DNA from 2 places in the Bradyrhizobium sp. NBAIM08 genome. Region 1 is predicted to be linked to the other one. Evidence: riboswitches for the same ligand, from Rfam matches in the RefSeq annotation. Region 1 holds a riboswitch; the other holds the start of a gene.
The links. A riboswitch is a leader RNA that binds a small molecule or an ion and turns the genes downstream of it on or off. The one in region 1 is predicted to bind S-adenosylmethionine.
Positions count from the first base shown of each region.

Region 2: linked by a shared signal. The riboswitch ahead of I6F37_RS27840 (O-succinylhomoserine sulfhydrylase) and the one ahead of I6F37_RS26995 (homoserine O-acetyltransferase) in region 1 are both predicted to bind S-adenosylmethionine.

Region 1 covers NZ_JADYVR010000009.1:9,732-17,609, forward strand. The annotation lists gene I6F37_RS26975 (MOSC domain-containing protein) at 1-98, shown strand, start outside; gene I6F37_RS26980 (TIGR02594 family protein) at 214-867, opposite strand; gene I6F37_RS26985 (alpha/beta fold hydrolase) at 1,081-1,944, shown strand; gene metW (methionine biosynthesis protein MetW) at 2,061-2,723, opposite strand; gene I6F37_RS26995 (homoserine O-acetyltransferase) at 2,726-3,928, opposite strand; SAM riboswitch at 4,023-4,102, opposite strand; gene I6F37_RS27000 (chorismate mutase) at 4,258-5,106, shown strand; gene hisC (histidinol-phosphate transaminase) at 5,141-6,238, shown strand; gene I6F37_RS27010 (prephenate/arogenate dehydrogenase family protein) at 6,235-7,170, shown strand; gene I6F37_RS27015 (DUF2125 domain-containing protein) at 7,290-7,878, opposite strand, start outside.
Region 2 covers NZ_JADYVR010000009.1:174,850-182,727, reverse strand. The annotation lists gene apaG (Co2+/Mg2+ efflux protein ApaG) at 1-331, opposite strand, end outside; gene I6F37_RS27855 (OpgC domain-containing protein) at 527-1,783, shown strand; gene I6F37_RS27850 (SGNH/GDSL hydrolase family protein) at 1,783-2,562, shown strand; gene I6F37_RS27845 (SGNH/GDSL hydrolase family protein) at 2,575-3,564, shown strand; gene I6F37_RS27840 (O-succinylhomoserine sulfhydrylase) at 3,679-4,866, opposite strand; SAM riboswitch at 4,943-5,022, opposite strand; gene I6F37_RS27835 (2'-deoxycytidine 5'-triphosphate deaminase) at 5,133-6,239, shown strand; gene I6F37_RS27830 (PAS domain S-box protein) at 6,345-6,758, shown strand; gene I6F37_RS27825 (hypothetical protein) at 6,864-7,878, shown strand, end outside.

The sequences.
Region 1 (7,878 bases):
TCGGCCATATGGACTGCGGCATCTATGCCGAGGTGATCGCCGACGGTGACGTCGGCGTCGGCGATGTGGTGGCGGTGGAAGAGCCGAAGCTGCTGTGAGCTAACGCCGTCTCAACATACTCCGTCATTGCGAGCGCAGCGAAGCAATCCAGGAATGCATCTGCGGAAACAGTCTGGATTGCTTCGTCGCAAGCGCTCCTCGCAATGACGAGGCTCAGTTCGGCATCACATACGCATAGATCTTGCCGCGCGAGACCGGGGCTTCGCGGACGCGGTTGCCGTTGTTGCCGGAGATCATGATCGGATTACCCTGCGCGTCGATGCCGGTGATGATGCCGACATGACCGCCGCGGCGGCCGCGCGACATCACGGCGATGGCACCGACCTGCGGACCCGAGATGCGCGTGCCGTAGCGCGCGAACGAGCTCGCCATGTCGGAGCCGGTGCCACGATGGCCGGTATGCTCCAGCACCATGTTCATGAAGCGCGCGCACCACAGGCGGCCGCGCCCGGTCGGATTGCCGCCGATATGGCGGCGTGCCTCGGAGACGAGACCCGATCCTCCGCTGAAGCCTCCGTTCATGCCGGCACCGCCGGCATTGGCATTCGGATCATAGCTCGCCTGGGTGTCGGCGAAGCCGTTTGCCTGCAATTGCGCCGCGCTGCGCTCGAAGCGCGAACTGCGGGCATGATGGCGATAGTGACGGTGGTGATGATGTCTGGCGTGATGCACGTAACCGTGCCGCTCTGCGCTATGACGGTGATACGGCCGTGCCGAGGCCGGAGAAACGAACACGGCGACCGCCGCGAAGAACAGCGCCAGCGCGATAACACAACGCGACAGGCGAGACGCAAACAACTCGAACATTCTTCATCCTTCTTGACACCCCCACTTCCCGCCGGCCCGTGCAATGGCCGACATCCGTTTGGCCGTTAAGCCGCCCGATGTGGCGAGAAAAAGACGCAACGCCCGCGAATGGCTGCAATGATTTTGTGTTCGTGCTCGGCGCTGCTGCCGCATTGCCGACAACAGAATTAACTGCGATCCTCGAACACGGCTTGAAACAGAGGGAAACGGTTAATGCCCCACGCCACGACCAGGGACGGCGTCCGCATCTATTTCGAGGAGGCGGGCCAGGGAACGCCGATACTTTTTCTGCACGAGTTCGCGGCCGACTACACCAATTGGGAGCCGCAGATGCGCTACTTCTCGCGTGGCCATCGCTGCATCACCTATTCGGCGCGCGGCTACACGCCGTCGGACGTGCCTGACGGCGAGGTCTACACCTACACGCATTTCTACACCGATGCGCTTGCGGTGCTCGATCATCTCGGCATCGAGCGCGCGCATCTCGTCGGTCTTTCGATGGGCGCCTATTCCTCGTTGCAGATCGGGTTGAACGCGCCGCAGCGCGCGCTGTCGATGACGCTGGCCGGCGTCGGCTCCGGCTCGGAGCTCGAGAACCTGGAGACCTGGCGCACGCAGTGCCGCGCCAATGCCGAGCAGTTCGAGACGCTGGGATCGGTGGAGGTCGCGAAAGTCACGCGCGAGGCGCCGAGCCGGATTCCGTTCCTGGTGAAGGATCCACGCGGGCATGCCGATTTCTACGCCGCACTGGCGCGGCACGATGCCAAGGGATCGGCGCGCACCATGCGCGGATTCCAGGGCGGCCGTCCCTCGATCTACACGATGACGGACGCGATCAGAGGCGCGGCAACACCCGCGCTGATCATCTGCGGCGACGAGGACGAGCCCTGCGTGGGCGCCAGCCTGTTCCTGAAGAAGCACCTGCCCGCGGCGGGGCTCGCGATGTTTCCGAAGTCCGGCCACGTGCTGAACCTGGAGGAGCCCGCGCTGTTCAACGAGAGTGTCGAGCGGTTCGTGACGCTGGTGGAAGCAGGACGTTGGCCGGTGCGGGACCCGCGGTCGCTGGTTTCCCACTAGCTGTCATTCCGGGATGCGCCGAAGGCGCAGGCCCGGAATCCATCGGGCTGCAGGCGCTGTTGGACGATGGATTCCGGGCTCGATGCTTCGCATCGCCCCGGAATGACGGAGAGAAACTACTTCCCCCCGCCGCGGCTCAGCAAGAATACCGCCTGCTCGCCGAACATGTTCCACACCCACCAGGGCAGGTTCAGCGGCACCGGGCGGCCGTAGAGATCGAGCGCGACCGAGCGCTCCATCTTGACGTTGATCTCGTCGCAGAGCTGCACGAAATCCTTGATGGTGCAGAAATGGATGTTGGCGGTGTCGTACCAGGTCGCCGGCAGATTCTCCGTGCGCGGCATGTGGCCGCCGATCAGGAGCTGGAGCCGCATCTTCCAGAAGCCGAAATTCGGGAACGAGACGATGGCGCGGCGGCCGATGCGCAGCAGGTTCTCCAGCACGACCTTCGGCTGCCGCGTCGCCTGCAGCGTCTGCGACAGGATCACGTAGTCGAAGGCATCGTCGGGATAATTGACGAGATCGGTGTCGGCATCGCCCTGCACCACCGCGAGCCCCTTGGCGACGCAGCGGTTGACGCCCTCGCGCGACAATTCGATGCCGCGGCCGTCGATGCCGCGGGTCTCCAGCAGCTGAAGCAGATCGCCGTCGCCGCAGCCGACGTCGAGCACTTTCGAGCCCGGCTTGACCATTTCGGCGACCAGCCGATGATCGGCGCGATAATCACCGGATGGCCTGGCGGCAACGCCGTCCAGCGGCAACACTTCCTGCACGGACATCGCTAACGGTCCTCGAGGTTGAGCCCGCGGGCCTTGCCTGCCGATTGCAGGAAGGCCCGGGAGATGTCGAAGAATTCGGGCACGTCGAGCAGGAAGGCGTCGTGGCCGCGATCGGTCTCGATCTCGGCGAATGACACGCGCGCGCTCGAAGCGTTCAGCGCGTGCACCAGCGCGCGCGATTCCGAGGTCGGAAACAGCCAGTCGCTGGTGAAGGAGACCACGCAGAAGCGGGTCTTGATGTCGGCGAAGGCCTTGGCCAGCACGCCGCCATGGTCGGCGGCGATGTCGAAATAGTCCATCGCCCGCGTCAGGTAGAGATAGGAATTGGCGTCGAAGCGCTCGACGAAGGACGAGCCCTGGTAACGCAGATAGGATTCGACCTGGAAATCGGCGTCGAACGAGAAGGTCGGCAGCTCGCGGTCCTGCATGCGCCGGCCGAACTTGCGGTGCAGCGCCGCGTCCGAGAGATAGGTGATGTGCGCCGCCATCCGCGCCACCGCGAGCCCGCGATGCGGATGGATCCCGCGATCGGCATAGCCGCCGCCATGCCAGTCGGGGTCGGCCATCACGGCCTGGCGGCCGAGCTCGTGGAAGGCGATGTTCTGCGCCGAGTGCCGCGTCGCGCAGGCGATCGCCAGCGCGGAGTACACGCGGCTAGGATAGGCGGCGGTCCATTGCAGCACCTGCATGCCGCCCATCGAGCCGCCGACGACGGCAAACAGCGTGTCGATGCCGAGCCGGTCGATCAGCATCGCCTGCGCGCGCACCATGTCCGGAATGGTGATGACGGGGAAGTCCAGGCCCCAGACCTTGCCGGTGGCGGGATTGATCGACGCCGGCCCGGTCGAGCCCATACAGCCGCCGATCACGTTGGAGCAGATGATGAAGTAGTGCTTGGGATCGATGGGTCGGCCGGGACCGACCAGCGTCTCCCACCAGCCCGGCTTGCCGGTGACGGGATGTACGTTGGCGACATGCTGGTCGCCGGTCAACGCATGACAGATCAGCACGGCGTTGGAGCGATCGGCATTGAGCTCGCCATAGGTCTGGTAGGCGATCTGGAACGGGGTGAGATCGACGCCGCAATCGAGCCGCAGCGGCTGCTCGGTGCCGAAATGCGCAACCAGCGAGCTTGGATGATCGACCTCGTGCGACCGCTCGTCGGCGCTGATCGCAGGACTCGGTATCGACTTGACGCTACCCATCTCGGACATCGACCTCGTTTGCGACTGGCTGCTCGACCGCGCCGCTGACATCAGGCCATGAAAAACCCGGCCTGAACGATAGGTTCGGCCGGGATCGGAAGCGTCCCCGGCCTGTTTAGCGAGTTTTTTAACGTGGCTGCAAGCCGGCCGGCTCAAATGACCACGGAACGGGCAAAAGCTACCGTCTTGGGCGGTTTTCGTCAAGTCGCGGCCCGGATCGGCCCAATTCGCCTCTGCCGCAACGCCTGCAAAGCACGTCATTTCTCTTTGCTTTCGCCGCCACGACTGCCTAATCAGGACATCCCCATCGGAACGATCGACGACCAGACATGTCCCAACGTCCGCCCGCGCCACCATCGCTGCAGGAACTGCGCAAGGAGATCGACGCGATTGACGAGGGCATGCATCGCCTCCTCATGCAGCGCGGCGAGATCATCGATCGCCTGATCCAGGTGAAGCAGACCCAGGAGGTCGGCTCGGCGTTCCGGCCCGCGCGCGAGGCTGCCATGATGCGCGAGATCGTGCAGCGTCATCGCGGCATCCTGCCGCTCGACACGGTCGAGAGCATCTGGCGCGTCATCATCTCGACCTTCACTTACGTACAGGCGCCGTTCTCGGTGCATGCCGACATCTCGGCCAGCGAGGCGGCGATGCGCGATTCCGTGCGCTTCAATTTCGGCTTCACCGTGCCTTACGTCGCGCATTTCAGCGCACAGGCCGCGGTCGAGGCGGTAGCGAAATCCAAGGGTGATCTGGCAATGGTCTCGGCGACCTCGAGCCGCACGCCATGGTGGCTGGAGCTGGAAGCGGACGGCGCGCCGAAGATCATCGCGCGGATGCCCTTCATCGAGCGCGCCGACCATCCGGCCGCCTTGCCGGTGTTCGCGATCTCGCGCGTCGCCGACAGCGCCCTGGTAACGGAGGTCGAGACGTTCAGCGTGCGCGTCTCGGGATGGAACGCCGAGGTCGCCCGCGCGCTGTCGCCGCTCGCCGAGATCGTGGCCGTGCCAGATACCGCCTTCGACGGCGCGGCGCTCTTGGTCTCGGTCACCGGCGCGACCAGCATCGACAAGATCAGGGCTGCCCTGATCGAGGCGGGGGCCTCGGTGCGCTCTGTGGCCCTCGTCGGCAGCCACGCAACGCGCTATACGGTGCCCCCGACCGGGCCGAAATCGTAAAATCGCGAGCAGCCCAGCCTATCCGGAGTCCAAGATGTCCCGCCCCGTGCCGAATCCCGGCATTCTCGATATTGCGCCCTACACGCCCGGCAAGAGCCCGGTGCCGGAGCCGGGCCGCAAGGTGTTCAAACTCTCCGCCAACGAGACGCCGTTCGGGCCCTCGCCCAAGGCGATCGAAGCCTTCAAGCGCGTGGCAGATCATCTGGAGGACTACCCGGAAGGCACCTCGCGCGTGCTGCGCGAGGCGATCGGCCGCTCGTTCGGCCTCGATCCCAACCGCATCATCTGCGGCGCCGGCTCGGACGAGATCCTCAATCTGCTCGCGCACACCTATCTCAGCCAGGGCGACGAGGCGATCTCGACCACGCACGGCTTCCTTGTCTACCCGATCGCGACGATGGCGGTCGGCGCCAGGAACGTCATCGCCCAGGAGACCAACCTCACCGCCGACGTCGACGCCATCCTGAAGGCCGTGACGCCGAAGACGAAGCTGGTCTGGCTCGCCAACCCCAACAACCCGACCGGCACCTATCTTCCGTTCGACGAGGTCAAGCGGCTGCGCGCCGGCCTGCCCTCGCACGTGCTGCTGGTGCTGGACGCCGCCTATTGCGACTACGTCTCGCGCAACGACTATGAGATGGGGATCGAGCTCGTCGCCACCACCGAGAACACGGTGGTGACGCACACCTTCTCCAAGATCCACGGTCTTGCAGCGCTGCGCATCGGCTGGATGTTCGGGCCCGAGCACGTCATCGACGCGGTCAATCGCATCCGCGGTCCCTTCAACGTGTCGACGCCGGCGATGTATGCCGCGGTCGCCGCGATCGAGGATACCGCGCATCAGGCGATGTCGAAGCAGTTCACCGAGACCTGGCGCAACTGGCTCACCGAGGAGATCGGCAAGCTCGGGCTGAAGGTGACGCCGAGCGTCGCCAATTTCGTGCTGATCCATTTCCCGACGGACAAGGGCACGACCGCCGATGACGCCGACGCGTTCCTGACCAAGCGGGGGCTCGTGCTGCGCGGCTTGAAGAACTACGGCCTGCCGCATGCGCTGCGCATGACCATCGGCACTGAGGAGGCCAACCGCCTCGTCGTCGAAGGCTTGCGCGACTTCATGGGCGGCAAATGAGCGCGCAGGCGCACTTCCAGCGCGTGGCGCTGATCGGCTTCGGCCTGATCGGCGGCTCGATCGCCCGCGCTGCGAAGCTCCAGGGGCTTGCCGGTGAAATCGTCACCACCGCACGCTCGGAGAAGACACGCGCGCGTGTCGCCGAGCTCGGCATCGTCGATCAGGTGGTGGCGACCAATGCGGAGGCCGTGAGGGATGCCGATCTCGTCATCCTCTGCATTCCCGTCGGCGCCTGCGGACCCGTAGCGCAGGAGATCGCGCCGCATCTCAAGCCGGGTGCGATCGTCTCCGACGTCGGCTCGGTCAAGGGCGCTGTGGTCCGCGACATGGCCCCGCATCTGCCGGGCGGCATTCATTTCGTGCCGGCGCATCCGGTGGCGGGCACCGAGCATTCCGGCCCGGATTCGGGCTTTGCCGAGCTCTTCATCAACCGCTGGTGCATCCTGACCCCGCCTGATGGCAGCGACGCAGCGGCGACGGAGCACCTGCGCGCGTTCTGGGCGGCGATGGGCGCCAAGGTCGAGGTGATGACGCCGGATCATCACGACCTCGTGCTCGCGATCACCAGCCACCTGCCGCATCTGATCGCCTACACCATCGTCGGCACCGCCGACGAATTGGCGCAGGTGACGGAATCCGAGGTGATCAAATTCTCCGCCGGCGGTTTTCGCGATTTCACCCGCATCGCGGCGTCCGATCCGACGATGTGGCGCGACGTCTTCCTCGCCAACAAGGAGGCCGTGCTGGAGATGCTCGGCACCTTCACCGAGGATCTGGCAAAACTCACCCGCGCGATCCGCCGCGGCGACGGGGAGGCGCTGTTCGACCACTTCACCCGCACCCGCGCCATCCGCCGCGGCATCGTCGAGATCGGCCAGGATTCCGCCGCGCCCGATTTCGGCCGGCCGCATGCGGCGCTGAAGAAGCCGTGAGCCTGTAGCCCGGACAATGCTGCGTAGCCCGGATGGAGCGCAAGCGTAATCCGGGACAGTGCCAGCTGTGATCAAGAACCCCGGATTGCGCTGCGCTCCATCCGGGCTACGGGAGCCACCTAATACAGCGGCGGGATCTGGCCGACCTTGACCGGGCCGAGCAGCACGGCACCGTCGACGAATTTCAGCGGGAAGCTCCGCGCTTTCTTACCTTCCAGCGTGCTCTCGGTACCGATCGAATTGATGCCGGCGGCAACGCCGGCATTGGCGTTCTGCTTGATGACCTTGCCGAGGCCCGGCACGGCGCGGTCGAGCGCGCCGAACAGATTATTCAGGTCCTGCGACTTCACGCCGGGCGCGAGGCGATCGAGCGTTGCCTGCGGTACGCCCTCCTCCAGCATCTTCTCGATGCCGAGCGCCGGGATCACGCGCTCGAGGCCGGTCACCGTCATCTGCAATTCGCCGTCGAGCCGGCCGTTGGGCGACAGGCCGAGCGTGCCGGCCGCGACCGCGATCATCTCGCCCTGTTGAATGCGCGACTGCACGATCTCGATGTGACCGCCGGCGGCCTGGATCTCGCGGAAGCGCTGCGGCCACGGTTTGGGCGTGAGGTCGGAGAGGCCGGTGATCTTGGCGCGGGTGTCCGCCTCGAACGGCTCGGCGAGCAGCGGATGCACGCCCTGGATGCTGCCCTGCGCGACATGGAGC
Region 2 (7,878 bases), 170 kb from region 1:
AACGCTCGCCGGTTTCGCTGACCATCTGGTAGCGGCCGGTCATGAAGCCCGAGGCGGTCGAGAGCGGCACGCCGGAGGTGTATTCGAAGCGTTCGCCGGGGGCGAGGATCGGCTGCTCGCCGACCACGCCTTCGCCCTTCACCTCCTGCTGGCGGCCGGAGGCATCGGTGATGATCCAGTGCCGTGTCTTGAGCTGCACGGTCTCCTCGCCCGAATTGGTGATGACGATGGTGTAGGACCAGAAGTAGCGCGAGCGGTCGGCCGACGATTGCTCCGGAACAAAGTTCGGCTCGACGGTCACTTCGATCTGGCGGGTCACGGCGCGGTACATGGCTGTCATCATACCGAAATCCGCCCCGGGAACCAAACCCCCGCGGGCGCCTTGGCGACATCGTCCCGCCAGAATTGGCGGGAAAGCACACCATCGAGGGAGACACCCTGATGTGATCCGGACGCTTTGCGAGACGACAGCCGGACCATTACACTGCTTCAACGTCGCGATTTGCGGAAGGGTTTCCAGGCCCCGATGACCATTGCCGACCAAGTGACGGGATCGACCATCGCAGGAACCGCGGGCGCCAAGCCTGCGGGGACCAAGGCGCGCGCCGCGGCACCGGCCATCACGCTGCCCGCCATCGGCGAGCGCGAGCTCCGGCTCGATCTGTTCCGCGGGCTCGCGCTGTGGCTGATCTTCATCGACCATCTGCCGCCCAGTCTGCTGACCTGGTTCACGATCCGCAATTACGGCCTCAGCGACGCCACCGAGATCTTCATCTTCATCTCCGGCTACACCGCGGCCTTCGTCTATGGCCGGGCCATGCTGGAGAGCGGCGTTCTCATCGCCACCGCGCGCATCCTGCGCCGGGTCTGGCAGATCTACGTCGCCCACGTCTTCCTGTTCACGATCTTCCTCGCCGAGATCTCCTATGTCGCGACCAGGTTCGAGAACCCGCTCTACACCGAAGAGATGGGCATCATGGACTTCCTCAAGCAGCCCGACGTCGTCATCGTGCAGGCGCTGCTGCTGCGCTTCCGTCCCGTCAACATGGACGTGCTGCCGCTCTACATCGTGCTGATGCTGGCGCTGCCGCTGATCCTGTGGTCGATGAAATGGCGGCCGGACGTCACGCTCGGGCTGTCGGTCCTGCTCTACGCGGTGACCTGGGAGTACGACCTTTACCTGTCGGCCTATCCGAACGGCTTCTGGGCCTTCAATCCGTTCGCCTGGCAATTGCTGTTCGTGTTTGGTGCCTGGTGCGCGCTCGGAGGTGCGCGTCGCATGTCGGGCATCCTGGCCTCGCCCGTGACGATGTGGATCTCGATCGCCTATCTCATCGCGGCGTTCTACGTGACCTTGACCTGGTACGTGCCCCAGCTCTCCCAGTTCATGCCGAAGCAGATCGAACAATGGATGTATCCGATCGACAAGACCGACCTCGACGTGCTGCGCTTCGCGCACTTCCTGGCGCTGGCGGCGCTGACCGTACGCTTCCTGCCCCGCGATTGGCCGGGCTTGAAATCGCGCTGGCTACGACCATTGATTCTATGTGGTCAGCATTCGCTCGAGATCTTCTGCCTCGGCGTCTTCCTGGCCTTTGCCGGCCATTTCGTCCTCGCCGAAATCTCCGGCGGGCCGGTCATGCATGCGTTGATTAGCCTCTCCGGAATCCTGATCATGTGGGGGGTGGCCTGGGTCATTTCGTGGTACAAGCGTGTGGCTGACAAGAGCGGTGCGAAAACCAAAAACGCCGTCGGCAACGCCGATCTGGCGGGAGGGGGCTGATGAAGGCGAAGGTTCTCCTGAGCCTGGTCCTGCTATGCGGTAACCTCGCCGCGCCCACGGCGCGCGCGGGCGATGCCGCGTCTGCCGCATCCCCTATGCCTGCGGCCTGCGAACTGCCGTCCTATCTGCTGACCAGCGAAAGCCAGCTGCCCAAGGTCGCCGAGGCGATCAAGGCCAGCAAACCGCTCGACATCCTGGTGATCGGCAGCCGCTCGACCACGATTCCGTCGTCGGAGAGCAGCTCCTATCCGGCGCGCATGGAGGCGATCCTCAAGGAGAAACTGCCGCCCTCCGAGCCGGTGCACGTCTCCGTAGAAATACAGAGCAAGAAAACGGCAGAGGAGACCGCGTCCACCTTCGTTAAGCTGATGGAAGCAAAAACGCCTACTTTGGTCATCTGGCAGACCGGGACCGTGGATGCTATCCGATCCATCGATCCCGACGAATTTCGTAGCGCGGTGACCGACGGGGTTGTTGCGCTGCAAAAGGCAGGGGCGGACGTCGTCTTGATGAATTTGCAATATAGCCCGCGCACCGAGACCATGATCTCGGCGCAGCCTTTTCTCGATAATATGCGCGTCGTGGCACAGGAGCACGACATCCCGCTGTTCGATCGTTTCGCGATCATGCGGCAGTGGAATGAACAGGGCCAGTTCGACCTGTTCAACCCGTCCCGCGGGCCTGAGCTGGCGAAGCAGGTCCATGATTGCCTTGGCCGGGCGTTGGCACAGTTCGTGATTGACGCTGCCCATCTGGAGCCGGCCCAGCAGCAAAATTGAGGTCTAGCGTTAATGAGTTCTCTCCGCCCTTTTTGCCTGACGTCATGGCTGGCCGTGCCTGCAACAGCAGTGCTGTTGTTGCTGACGCCCGCCGCGCATGCGCAGACGCCGGCCGCTCAGCCGGCGACCCCCGCACCCTCCCAGTCGCCTGATCCCGCGCCCGCTGCGCCGTCCCAGACCACCGTCGCCGCGAGGTCGCTCGAGCAGCGCGGCGTCACCTCGCGCGCCATCGACAAGGTGAAGGAGGTCGCGAAGTCCGCCGCCGACATCTTCAGCCGGGTGCCCTGCCTGCCGCCGAAGGGCGGCTCCAAGGCGATGGGCTCGCTGCCGCATGTCGCGAGCAAGCTGGCCGCCGGCCAGCCCGTCGTCATCGTCGCGTTCGGCTCCTCGTCGACTCAAGGGTTCGGCGCGAGCTCGCCGGAGTTCAATTACCCCAATCGTCTCGCCGCGCAGCTGCGCCGGCACTATCCGACTGCCGACATCAGCGTCATCAATGCCGGCGTCGGCGGCGAGGACGCCCCCGAGATGATGAAGCGTCTGCAGACGCAGGTGATCGACAGGCATCCGGATCTCGTGATCTGGCAGGTCGGCACCAACGCGGTGCTGCGCAATCTCGATCCTGCCGATACGGCCAAGCTGGTCGAGGACGGCATCAGCCGCATTCAGGCCGCCGGCGGCACCGACATCGTGCTGGTCGATCCGCAATATTCGCCGGCCGTCAACCAGCGCAAGGAGAGCGCCGGCAAGATGATCAAGCTGCTCGGCAACGTCGCCGAGCTCCGCAAGGTCGGCATTTTCCCACGCTTCGAGGTGATGCGCGACTGGCACGAGAACCAGTCGATCCCGGTCGAGGGCTTCGTCATCGCCGACGGCCTGCACATGAACGATTGGGGCTATGCCTGCTTCGCCCAGCTGCTCGGCGACGACATCATCCGCTCCGTCGGCCAGATCAAGCTCGGTGTGAGCGTGCCCGCCGATGTGAGAACGTACCGGCCGATGTGAGAGGGTGCGTAGGGTGGGTTAGGCGAAGCCGTAACCCACCACTGTCTATCTCCGCAGATGCAGCAGAGGTGGATTACGCCTTCGGCTAATCCACCCTACGAGACCTCGCTTCCCTCACGCCTTCTCCAGCGCCGCGGTGAGATCCTCGATCAGGTCATCCGCGTGCTCGAGCCCCGCCGAGAAGCGGATAAATCCCTCGCTGATGCCGAGCGCGGCGCGGTCTTCCGGCTTGAGGCGTTGATGCGTCGTGGTCGCCGGATGCGTGACGAGGCTTTTGGCGTCGCCGAGATTGTTGGAGATCTTGGCGAGCTTCAATTCGTTGAGCACACGGAACGCCGCCGCCTTGCCGCCCTTCACCTCGAAGCCGACCAGCGTCGAGCCGCCGCGCATCTGCTTCTTCACCAGCGCCGCCTGCGGATGATCGGCGCGGCCGGGATAGACCAGTCGCGAGATCTTGGGATGGCTCGCCAGCACCTCGGCGATGCGCGCGGCATTGTCGGTCTGCGCGCGCACGCGCACGCCCAGCGTCTCCAGGCCCTTGAGCAGGACCCAGGCATTGAACGGCGAAATCGACGGGCCGGTCTGGCGCATGAAATTGTGGATGTGCTCGGCGATGAAGGCTTCGGAGGACAGGATGATGCCGCCGAGACAGCGGCCCTGGCCGTCGATGTGCTTGGTTGCGGAGTAGACGACCACGTCGGCGCCGAGCGCGAGCGGGCTCTGCCAGATCGGGGTTGCAAACACGTTGTCGACGACGAGCCGCGCGCCACCCTTGTGCGCGATCTCGGCGATCGAGGGGATGTCGAGCACGTCCAGCGTCGGGTTGGTCGGGCTCTCCAGGAAGAACGTCTTGGTGTTGGGTCTCAGCGCGCGCTGCCACTGGTCGAGATCGAGCCCATCGACCAGCGTGGCCTCGATGCCGTAGCGCGGCAACAGGTCCTGGATGACGTAGAGGCAGGAGCCGAACAGCGCACGGGAGGCGACCACGTGATCGCCGGCCTTGAGCGGCGCCAGGATCGCGGTCGTCACCGCCGCCATGCCGGTTGCCGCCGAGCGCGCGGCCTCGGCGCCTTCGAGCTCGATCATGCGGCGCTCGAACATTGCAATCGTCGGGTTGGAATAGCGCGAATAGATGAAGCCGGGATCTTCGCCCTTGAAGCGCGCCTCGCACTCCTCCGCGCTGGCGTAGACATAGCCTTGCGTCAGGAACAGCGCCTCCGAGGTCTCGCCATATTGCGAGCGCAGGGTGCCGGAATGGACCAGGCGGGTTTCGGGGCGATAAGTGGCAGACGACTTCGACATAGGACCCTCTCCGACATGACCGTCGAGGCGAAAACGGTCACAAAAAAACCGGCCTGGATATCTCCACGGGCCGGGATCACAGAGGTCCCCGGCCTGTTTAGCGACTTATTTAACGTGGCTGCAAGCCGGCCGGCTCAAATCACCACGGGATAAGTGATGCTCATATTCCGCAATGCCCTTTCCGTCAAGGCGTCCATCGGATAGCCGTAAAAGACTTGTATTTCCGGCATGTCCGGATGCACTCGACCCCTGATGAGGACCCCCGGTTGACGTTCACGGTCGCCGCCGACGCCAATGGTATCCTGCCCGACCGCATGATTGCGGCGATGGCGGAAGAAGGTCTCATCCTGCCCGCCTACGACTTCGTCGAGAGCCAGATCCAGCCGGCGAGCCTCGATCTGCGCCTCGGCGACATCGCCTATCGGGTCCGCGCCAGCTTCCTCCCCGGGCCCGGTGCCACCGTGGCAGAGCGCATCGACGAGCTGAAGCTGCACGAGTTTAGCCTCGCCGACGGCGCGGTGCTCGAGACCAACTGCGTCTACATCGTGCCGCTGCTCGAGAGCCTCGCGCTGCCGCCGGAGATCGTCGCTGCCGCCAATCCGAAGAGCTCGACCGGCCGGCTCGACGTCTTCACCCGCGTCATCGCCGACGGCACCCGCCGCTTCGATATGATCGGCGCCGGCTATCACGGCCCGCTCTATGCCGAGATCAGCCCGAAGACGTTTCCGGTGCTGGTGCGCGAGGGCTCGCGTCTCAGCCAGGTGCGCTTCCGCACCGGCGATGCCATCCTCAATGCCGACGAGCTCGATGCGCTGCACGCCAGCGAGCGTCTCGTCGACATCGACGATGCCGATCTCTCGGGCGGCGTTGCCGTCTCGGTCGATCTCTCCGGCGAGAAGGCGAGCGGCTTCGTCGGCTATCGCGCCAAGCGCCACACCGGCGTCGTCGATGTCGACCGCCGCGCCGGCTACGCGGTGGAGGATTTCTGGGAGCCGATCTCGGCGCGCCCCGACGGCAGCCTGATCCTCGACCCCGGCGAGTTCTATATCCTCGCCTCCAAGGAAGCGGTGCAGGTGCCGCCCGACTACGCCGCTGAGATGGTGCCGTTCGACCCCCTGGTCGGCGAATTCCGCGTGCACTATGCCGGCTTTTTCGATCCCGGCTTCGGCTATGCCGGCGCTGGCGGGCTGGGATCGCGCGCCGTGCTGGAGGTGCGCTCGCGCGAGGTGCCGTTCATCCTCGAGCACGGCCAGATCGTCGGCCGCCTCGTCTACGAGAAGATGCTGGCCCGCCCCGACGCGATGTACGGCCAGCGCATCGGCTCCAACTACCAGGCGCAAGGCCTCAAGCTCTCGAAGCATTTTCGGGTGTAGCCCGATCCTGTAGCCCGGATGGAGCGCAAGCGTAATCCGGGAAGGTCTCACTTGTGGCGCGATCCCGGATTACGCTTTGCTCCATCCGGGCTACAAGGTGGTGACATGATTGAGCCATCCCAACTCGACGCACAGATCATCAACGACGTCGCGGACGCGCTGATCTATTCCGATCGCTCCGGCACGATCACACGCTGGAATCGCGCATCGACCGCGCTGTTCGGCTTCACGGCCGACGAAGCGCTCGGCCAGAACCTCGATCTGATCATTCCCGAACATCTTCGCGCCGCGCACTGGAAAGGCTTCGACGCCGCGCTCGCGAGCGGCACCATGAAGCTTGCGGGCAAGCCGACGCTGACCCGCGCGCTGCACAAGAGCGGGCGCAAGCTCTACATCGAGATGACCTTCGCATTGGTGCGAGACAACGATGGCGCGGTGCAGGGATCGGTGGCGATGGCTCGCGACGTCACGGAGCGCGTTGAGCGCGAACGGGCGGCCAAGGCGGCGCAAAATTCGTGATGCGGAATTGACGGAAAGCCGCGCAGGGAGGCCTGCACGCGCGTCATGTTGCCTGTCACCGGCGGCGGTGACACACTCGATCAAAACCATGATCAGGGAGCGAACATGACTATCGCACCAGACCTCGCGCAGCACGCGCAATGGAAGCGCTGGCGCGCCGTCGCCGATCTCTATCACGCTTACTTCACCGGGCTGATCCTCACCGTCGTCACGCGCCGCGGCACGGCGGATGCCGCAGAATTCGTCTTCCGCGTGTTTCGTCGCCAGCAGCAGGAGCGTTTCCTGCCGGGGCTCAGCAAGCTCGGGATCCACCATCTGCCGCCGGCGGTCGCGGCTGCGCAATACCACTATCTCTCCAACTGGATCGGCGGCGTGCATGTCGAATACATGTACGAGAGCGACACCAAGGCTTGGATCCGCTATCCGCCGCCGCGCTGGATCTGGAAGGGCACTGCGATCTGTGGCGTGCCGGGCGAAGTCTCACGCGCCATGCTGCGCGGCTGGCACGCCAACAATGGCGCGGCCCTCGGCGATCTCAGGCTCGGCTTCGTCTGCACCAAGCAGAGCGTCGACGGCCAGGACGGGCTCGAAGGCTATTACTATCTCTACGACCATCCGCTCGAGCTCGACCAGCGCCTCGTGTTCGCGCGCCACCTCGAAGCACCTTTGTTCGATGCGAAGACGGCGCCCGCCTTGCCGGTCGCGAGCTGGCCAAGACCGCGGCTGGAAAAGGCCTATCGCAATTACGCGATGGAATATGTCCGCACCGCCGCGCCCGTGATGGTGCAGCTGTTCGGCCCGGAGGATGCCGGCTATCTGCTGCACCTCACCGGCAAGCTGATCGGCATGCAATATTTCGACGAGGTCGCCACAGCGCTGGCAATGACCCGCGGCGGCGCGCGAGAATTCGCATCGTTCCTGAACGCGTTGCTCGCCGCGCAGGATGATGCAGCCGAGACGGCTCAATCGGAAGACACCTTCGAGATCCGGCAGCAGAGCTGGAAGCTGATGGACGACGTCGCCGATTATCATCGCGCCTGCGCCAAGGTGCTGGAGGGATTGTTCGAAGGGCTCGCCGCAGGCTGCGGCCGGCACATCGGCGTGCAGATGCGCACCGCGG